2 regions of the Mesorhizobium sp. WSM4842 genome follow, and region 2 is predicted to be linked to the other one. Evidence: riboswitches for the same ligand, from Rfam matches in the RefSeq annotation. Region 2 holds a riboswitch; the other holds the start of a gene.

Region 1 (4,393 bases), 2.8 Mb from region 2:
GTCCTTTGTTTGAATTATCCGCGCAGCCCGCCACATGTTTGCCGGTCACAGTGGCCCAGCGGCCTGCGCCTGCACTTTCTCCCGCAGCGCGCTTGCTGCAGCGATCATGTTCATGAGGGCAGGGCGGACCTCCTCCCATTTCCTTGTTTTGAGGCCACAGTCCGGATTCACCCACAGTTGGCCGTCCGACAGTCGCTCGCGGGCAAGTTGGGCGAGATGCAAAATTTCGCCAATTTCCGGGACACGTGGTGAGTGAATGTCGTAGACGCCAGGACCGATTTCGTTCGGATATTTTGACTTCGTGAAGGCGTCTAGCAGTTCCATTTTGGAGCGCGACGTCTCGATCGAAATCACGTCCGCGTCCAGTTCAGCGATCGAGTCGATGATCTCATTGAACTCAGAATAGCACATGTGGGTGTGAATTTGGGTCGCGTCCTCTACACCCGTTGAAGCGAGACGGAAGCATTCGACTGCCCAGCCGAGATAATGTTTCCAATCGGACTTCCGCAGGGGCAAGCCTTCGCGAAACGCGGCCTCATCGATCTGGATCACCCTTGCGCCAACTCTTTCAAGGTCGGCCACTTCATCGCGGATGGCGAGTGCGATCTGGCGGCAGACCTCGGCGCGGGGTACGTCGTCGCGCACAAAAGACCAGTTAAGAATCGTCACTGGGCCTGTGAGCATGCCCTTTACCGGCTTTTTCGTCAGAGACTGGGCAAATTGCCACCAGAGGACCGTCATCGGATTGGGCCGCGATACGTCGCCGAAGATGATGGGAGGGCGCACGAGCCGGGAGCCGTAACTTTGCACCCAGCCATGCTGGGTGAATGCGAGGCCGGACAGCTGCTCGCCGAAATGCTGCACCATGTCGTTTCGTTCGAACTCGCCGTGTACCAGCACGTCCAGCCCGATCTCCTCCTGCCAACGGACCGCCGCCTCAGTCTCCTTCTTCAGGAAGGCCTGGTAGTCGACATAGCTCAGCCTGCCCTTCGCATGAGCGGAGCGCGCCCTGCGCACCTCGGGCGTCTGCGGGAAGGACCCGATGGTAGTCGTGGGGAACGGCGGCAGGCCGAGCGTGTCAGCCTGGATTCTCGAGCGCTTGGGAAATGCGCTCTTTCGTTGCTTCATGACGCCGTCAATGCTGATAATTCGCCCGTGGACGAGCGCATCATGGACCTTTGTAGACATTGCGCGCGCGGCGGCCGCCTCGGCAGAAGCTTCCAGTGAGCCTGCTACGGCCTCCCTGCCTTCGGATAAGGCTTGGGCCAGCACGAGCAGCTCTTCAGTCTTCTGGGCGGCGAATGCCAGCCACGAACTGACGTCCACATCGAGCGCGGTCTCCATCCGCAGGTCCATCGGCACATGAAGCATCGAGCAGGAAGGCGCAATCTCGACGCGATCCAGCGGCCAGCCGGCAACGACCGGCTTGATGCGGTCGAGAATGGCAGCCAGGTTCGCGCGCCAGACGTTGCGGCCGTCGATCAAGCCAAGTGAGAGCACCAGATCCTTCGGTGCGAGCCGACCAACCGTCTCCAACTGCTCGGGAGCGCGCACGAGGTCGAGATGTAGGCCCGCCAGGCGCAGCGAAAGCGCGGTCTCCAGATTGTCTCCCAGCGGCCCGAAATAGGTCGCCATCATAATTTTCAACTTGGGCGCGGCTTTCGACAGCTGGCCGTATGTGAATTCGAAGGCAGCTCGTTCGTTCGGGTTAAGGTCGAGCACAAGCGCCGGCTCATCAATCTGTACCCAGTCGGCCCCCGAGAGCTCCAGCCTCCGCAGGAGTTGCTCGTAGACGGGCAGCAGGCGCGGTAGGAGCGCTATGGGATTGAAGCCCTGGTCGGGAGACTTTGCCAGCTTGAGGAAGGTCACCGGTCCAAGGATGACCGGGCGTGTATGGATGCCGAGCTCTTTTGCCTCCAGAAAGTGATCGACTGGTTTCGTCGACGAGAGGGCGAATGTCTGATCGTCGCCCAGCTCCGGCACGATGTAGTGGTAGTTCGTGTCGAACCATTTGGTCATTTCCATCGCGGTTACGCGCTGCCCTGCATGCCCGTGACTGGCGCGTCCGCAAGCCGCGGCATCGCCTTGCGTCCCGCGCGCCATCGCGAAATAGATGTCGAGCGGGACCTCCCCGCCCGTCCAGCCGTAACGAGCTGGCACGGCGCCGACCATTGCTGCGGTGTCGAGCACATGGTCATACAGTGAGAAATCGTTCGACGGGATTTTCGACACGCCGCGGTCATGCTGCTCGCTCCAGCTGGCGGCACGGAGTGCCTTCGCCGTCGACAGAAGGTTGGCAGCAGAAGATTTTCTGGACCAGTAGCTTTCGAGCGCGAATTTCAGTTCTCGCCGGCGACCGATACGCGGCATGCCAAGCGTTGCTATGGGAACTTGCTGGGAGACATTCATTCCATACCCCGATGGTTGCGGCGGGGACAAGGAAGGCGCTAGCAGGCCGGCATAAACGCCGAGCTGCCGCGGCCATCAGACACCCCGCCCGTGGACGTTGTTTACCGTGGCAGGTCTCCTGGCTCGCGGGTCACAGCCTCTGCCCCGTCTTCCCGGGGCAGCGCCCCAGTGACATTGATGGGTTTGGCTCGCCGCTTACAGTTGCGGGGGCAGCGCCGGCATTGCACCGGCTTCCCTCTTAGCTCCGCTACGGCAACGCCTTGCGGAGAACCACGACACGCGGACAATCGCAGCAGCCCGCTTTGTTGTCAATGCGGTATAAAGAAATGTTTATGTGTTTATGTGAACCGTTCACCTGCGGCGTGTTTCCCAAGTCGCAGGTCGCGGTAGAGCTGAGCCATTTGCGCCACTCGCCGGTCTGCGCAGGCTGTGCCTGGCCGCTCGGGCAATCTGCCAGTCTACGATCCCGGCTCAAAACGACTTTCGTCAAAAAGGGCGTGTTGGCCATCATGATCGGCCGGCAGTACTGGCCCGAAGTGCGACAACGTCCCTGAGCCTCAAGAAATCAGAAATTTGGAGAAAACCGCCATCCTTCACGGACGGGTACGCGACGTTTTACCCGCGCTTGGCTGGACAGCCCGCACAACGGGAAGGTGGGCAACACGTGGCGGAGATGCCGCCCTACAACAGCCCCGCCTGTTCAGCCTCGCGGCGCAAAGTCTGCCGCGGCCTGGGGCCGATCTGCTGGATGACCAATCCGGCAGCCAGTGAACCGAGGTCGCCGCAATCCTTCAGGCTGCGGCCTTGCGTGTAGCCGTAGAGGAAACCTGCGGCATAGAGGTCGCCGGCGCCCGTCGTGTCGACCAGCTCCTTGATCGCGGTCGCCTTGATGACCACGGTCTCGTCGCCGCGCACGATGACGGAGCCTTTTTCCGAACGGGTCACGGCGGCGATCCGGCAATCCTTGCGGATCTGCGCCAGCGCCTCGTCGAACGACGCCGTCTGATAAAGCGATTTGATCTCGTGGCTGTTGGCGAAGACGATATCGACTGTACCCGAACGCATCAGGTCGAGGAATTCGTCGCGATAGCGGTCGACGCAGAACGAATCCGACAGTGTCATCGACACTTCGCGGCCTGCCGCGTGCGCCAGCATCGCCGTCTGCCGGATTGCCTCCTTGGCGCGCGGCGGATCCCACAGATAGCCTTCGAAATAGGTGACCTTGGCGCCAGAGGCCTTGTCGACCTCGACATCCTCCGGCCCGAGCTCGATGCAGGCGCCGAGATAGGTGTTCATCGAGCGCTCGCCGTCTGGGGTAACGAAGATCATCGAGCGCGCCGTCGGCGGCTCGCCCTTGAGCGGCCTGGTGTCGAAGGCAACCCCCTGCGCATGGATGTCGTGGGCGTAGATTTCGCCTAGCGCATCGTTGGAGACCTTGCCGAAGAAAGCAGCGCGGCCGCCGAAGCTGGCGACACCCGCCGCCGTGTTGCCGGCGCTGCCGCCGGAGGCTTCGATGGCCGGGCCCATGCGGCTGTAGAGCAGCTCGGCGCGCCTCGTGTCGATCAGGTTCATCGCGCCCTTGATGATGCCGTTCGTCTCCAAAAATGCTTCGTCGCACTGCGCGATGATGTCGACGATGGCATTGCCGATGCAAAGCACGTCATATTTCGAGATCAGTGTCTCCGCCAAAAACCCGAGCCGGCTTCTCGCCACGCCGGGGCCGGCGTGTTTTTTGGCGAGTGTGGAATGGGTCGCACTATGCCCACGCATCCAATACCCGCGCATCACGCAGCTGCCGGTCCTGCCTCACGCAACAGGTCGTCAGCTCTGTCCGTCTTTTCCCAGGTGAACTCCGGCTCTTCGCGGCCGAAGTGTCCGTATGTCGCGGTCTTGCGGTAAATCGGCCGTAAGAGATCAAGCGCCTTGATGATGCCTTTCGGCCGGAGATCGAAAAGCTCAAGGACGGCGCGCTCGATCCTTTTTT
Region 2 (4,393 bases):
CATCGAACGAGTTGAAGCCGCACTCATAGGCGGAAAGCTTTTCCGGATCTGGGTTGCGGTAGGCCACCAGGAAGGGTGCGGCAAGCAGCGCCAGGCCGACGACCAGCGCCACGCCGATGAACAGGACGATGGGCAGGTACGAACTCAACAATGCGTTCATGCTGCAGCTTTCCGTTGGCGGCCAATCCACTCTGATTACAGCACCGGACCCACTTGCGGAAGCGTGACAGTTTAACCACTGAACCGTTTTAGGGGGCTCTATGCTGCAACGCGGCGAGGGTTAGCGCAGGGCTTTCGGCGAAGCAAGTCAAACCTTGTTCAAAACACGGTGCTGGGCAGCATATCCGGATAAACTGGTCCGATCCGCTCCTGTTTGATTTCCTTCATTTTTTACTCCAGTTTTCTCTCCTGACATAGATGCCGCCAAAACCCTGCTAGCATGACGCGGAATCATTCGCCCCCAACCTTGGTCGAACGCCAACAGAGTGCCGTCTGCATGAAGGAAAAAATCTCGCTCGCCATGGCCCGGCGCATCGCGCTCGCCGCACAGGGGTTTGCCGATCCTCGCCCTAACAGCACGCCCGATCGCCGCCATCTGGCCCGTGTGCTTGGCCGGACCGGCCTGCTGCAGATCGATTCCGTCAGCGCGGTGGTGCGCGCCCACTATATGCCGCTCTATTCGCGGCTTGGCCCCTACCCGCTTGCGCTGCTCGACAACGCCGCCGTGACGCGCAAGCGCACGGTCTTCGAATATTGGGCGCACGAAGCCTCCTTTCTGCCGGTCGAAACCTATCCGCTGATGCGCTGGCGCATGGAGCGGGCCGAACGTGGCGAGGAAATGTATAACGGACTCGCCAAATGGGGCCGCGAACGCGCCGCCTACATTGAAGACATTTATCGCGAGGTCGTCGAACGAGGGCCGGTCGCCGCATCCGCCCTCGAAGGCCAGAAGGGAAACGGCGGCTGGTGGGGTTGGAGCGACGCCAAGCACGCTTTCGAATGGCTGTTCTGGGCCGGCCGTATCACCACGGCGTCGCGTCGTGGCTTCGAGCGGCTTTACGATCTGCCGGAGCGCGTGCTGCCGCCGGCAATACTCAGTCTGCCGGTGCCCCCTGCTGAGGCTGCGCATCGCGAATTGCTGCGCATTTCCGCGCTCGCCCACGGTGTCGCGACAGCGGGCGACCTGCGCGACTATTTCCGCCTCGCTCCCGCCGACATCAAGGGCCGCATCGAGGAACTGGTCGAGGCAGGTGATCTTTTGCCGGTCCGCGTCGAAGGCTGGGACAAGCCTGCCTATCTTCACAAGGACGCCCGTTTTCCGCGCAAGATCGAGGCGCGCGCGCTGCTCGCCCCGTTTGATCCGGTTGTCTTCGAGCGGGCGCGCACGGAAAGGCTGTTCGACTTCCGCTATCGCATCGAGATCTACACCCCGGCCGAAAAACGCCAATACGGCTATTATGTGCTGCCGTTCCTGCTCGGCGAAAAGATCGTGGCGCGCGTCGACCTCAAGGCCGACCGCCCTGCCGGCGTGCTGCGCGTCCATGCCGCCTATGCCGAGCCCGGCGCCCCGCCGCAAACCGCCGCCGAGCTTTTCGAGGAGTTGAAGCTGATGCAGGATTGGCTCGGCCTGGAACGCATCGAGGTGACGCAAGCGGGTGATTTGGGCCATGCGCTGGCGGATGTCGCGGTTTCGTAAGGGATTGCCGATGTCGGCGCTGCCCCTCATCCGCCTGCCGGCACCTTCTCCCCGTATAGTGACGGGGAGAAGGAAAGCTGCCGCAACCTAGGCGCCCAGCCTTACAACGCTGTAGATTGGCGAAATCCCAAACGAAGTCGTCCTTTCTCCCCGTCACCATACGGGGAGAAATGCCCGGCAGGGCAATGAGGGGCAGCGCCGACATCGAAAATTGCTCTGAAGCGTTTCCCTCGCCGCGTCGTAGACGTGCGTTGACACGACTGCCTGCACAAGCCTAAATCCGGTTCAGACGGTCTCCTCTCGGCAAAGGGAGGAGCCAAGAGGGAATGCGGTGCGAAATCTCGATTTCAAATCCGCGGCTGTCCCCGCAACTGTAAGCGACGAGCCAAGGCCGATAACCACTGGGAAAATCCCGGGAAGGCGGCACCAAGGCGATGACTCGCGAGCCAGGAGACCTGCCGTCTAGGACATAAGAATCCGATCGCCTGGCGGGTTTTCCGGGCAAGGAGCCTGATTTGGAACGCGACAGCAGTTTTTTGGCTGAGACAGCGGGCGTATTGTCCGGCGATAGGGATGCTCTGGCCGACGTCACCGTGATCGTCTGCGCCTCCTGCCGTGACGAGACCGGCTCCGACGGCCATCCTCGCGCCGGCGAATTGTTGGCCGAAGACACGCGCCGCGCTGTATCAGGCGAAAATATCTGTATCCGCACCGTCGAATGCCTTGGCAACTGCAAGCGCCGCCTCAGCGCCGCGATCCTGCGCGACGGCTGCTGGAGCTATGTCTTTGGCGACCTAACCGCGACAAGCGGCGCCGATCTCGTCGCAGGCGCAAAGCTCTTCGCCACCTCGACGGACGGCCTCATTCCCTGGCGCGGCCGCCCCGATTGCCTGAAACGCGGCCTCGTCGCCCGCATTCCTCCCCTCGACCTTGTGAAGGATCAGATATGACCACTTCCGTCTCCCGCGTGCCCTGCACCGTCGTCACCGGCTTCCTCGGCGCCGGCAAGACGACACTGATCCGCCACCTGCTCGAAAACGCCGGCGGCAAGCGGCTGGCCATCATCGTCAACGAGTTCGGCGATATCGGCATCGACGGCGAGATTCTGAAGGGATGCGGCATCGACACCTGCCCTGAGGAAAACATCGTCGAGTTGGCCAATGGCTGCATCTGCTGCACCGTCGCCGACGACTTCGTCCCGGCGCTCGACCAGATCCTGTCGCTATCGCCGAAAGTCGACCATATCCTGATCGAAACCTCCGGGCTGGCTCTGCCCAAGCCGCTGGTCCAGGCCTTCCAGTGGCCGACAGTGAAGAGCCGGGTGACGGTCGACGGCGTCATTGCCGTGGTCGACGGTCCGGCGCTGGCAGATGGCCGCGTTGCCAACGACATGGCCGCCCTGCAGGCGCAGCGCGCGCAGGACGAGACGCTCGACCACGACGATCCGGTCGAGGAGGTGTTCGAGGACCAGCTCGCCTGCGCCGACCTGATCATATTATCGAAGAGCGACCTGATGGACGCCGCCGGCTCGGCCCGTGCCAATGCGATCATCGGCGAGCACACCGCGCGCGCCGTGAAGATCGTGCCGACCTCGCAGGGTAAGGTCGATCCGTCTGTGCTGCTCGGCCTCGGCCTTGCCGTCGAGGACGACATCGAGAACCGCAAGACCCACCACGACGGCGAACTCGACCACGAGCATGACGATTTTGACTCGTTCGTCATCGACATTCCATCGATCGCCAATCCCGATGAGCTGGCTTTGCGCGTCGCCACGGCGGCGGAGGAAGAAGACGTGCTGCGCGTCAAGGGTTTCGTCGAGGTCGGCGGCAAGCCGATGCGGCTGTTGCTGCAGGCTGTCGGTCCGCGCGTCAATCACTATTACGACCGCGCCTGGACCACTGAGGACGATCGCCGCTCGCGCCTCGTCGTCATCGGCCTGAAAGGGCTGAACCGCCCGGCCATCGAGCGTATTCTCGCCGGCTGACCTCAGGCACGAGCCGCGATGCACATCCTCACCACAACATCCGCCTCGCTCGACGATCTCGCCGAGCCTGTTGATCTCAGGCAGACGCCTGCGGATGTCGTGGCGCTGTCTTTCACCGACAGCGATCTGGCCGGGCTGGCGGCGGCGTGGAAAGCAGACGCGGATCGCCTGCCCTCGATGCGGCTGGCGGCTTTGCGCGATCTGCGCCATCCGATGTCCGTCGATCTCTGGATCGACAGCGTCGCCCGGCACGCCAGGGTTATTTTGGTTCGCGTCCTCGGTGGTTACGACTGGTGGCGCTACGGCTGCGACCAACTCGCCTCGACCGCTCGCGCACGCGGCATAAAACTGGCGCTGCTGCCCGGCGAATGCCGCGACGAGGATCTCCGGCTGATCGAATGCTCGACGCTGCCGCGCGAAGAGCTCGACGGCCTGCTCGATTATTTTCGCGAGGGCGGCCCGGAGAATATGACGGCGCTGGTGAATCAGCTGGCGCTGCTGGCGGGACAGGACGCGGCGGTCGTGGAGCCGGTTGTCGTGCCGAAGGCGGGCTATTATGAGCCGGGACGGGGGGGCGAGCGCGACGTCCCCCTCCCCCTCGAGGGGAGGGTCCGGCCGCAGGCCGGGGGTGGGGTCGCCTGTGAAGTGCGCCAACAGAAAAAAACGTCGAGCACTGCCGCAACGACCCCACCCGGCCCTACGGGCCACCCTCC

Evidence for each region. A riboswitch is a leader RNA that binds a small molecule or an ion and turns the genes downstream of it on or off. The one in region 2 is predicted to bind cobalamin.
Region 1: it holds a riboswitch for cobalamin, as region 2 does, so the genes downstream of both, metE (5-methyltetrahydropteroyltriglutamate--homocysteine S-methyltransferase) here and AC0NIE_RS18275 (DUF1636 family protein) in region 2, are expected to answer to the same signal.

Annotation. Positions count from the first base shown of each region.
Region 1 is NZ_CM148372.1:6,621,732-6,626,124, reverse strand. It holds gene metE (5-methyltetrahydropteroyltriglutamate--homocysteine S-methyltransferase) at 46-2,385, opposite strand; cobalamin riboswitch at 2,501-2,699, opposite strand; gene AC0NIE_RS32060 (adenosine kinase) at 3,091-4,083, opposite strand; gene metK (methionine adenosyltransferase) at 4,194-4,393, opposite strand, start outside.
Region 2 is NZ_CM148372.1:3,777,336-3,781,728, reverse strand. It holds gene AC0NIE_RS18285 (NADH-quinone oxidoreductase subunit A) at 1-160, opposite strand, end outside; gene AC0NIE_RS18280 (winged helix-turn-helix domain-containing protein) at 497-1,696, shown strand; cobalamin riboswitch at 1,970-2,173, shown strand; gene AC0NIE_RS18275 (DUF1636 family protein) at 2,212-2,646, shown strand; gene cobW (cobalamin biosynthesis protein CobW) at 2,643-3,680, shown strand; gene AC0NIE_RS18265 (cobaltochelatase subunit CobN) at 3,699-4,393, shown strand, end outside.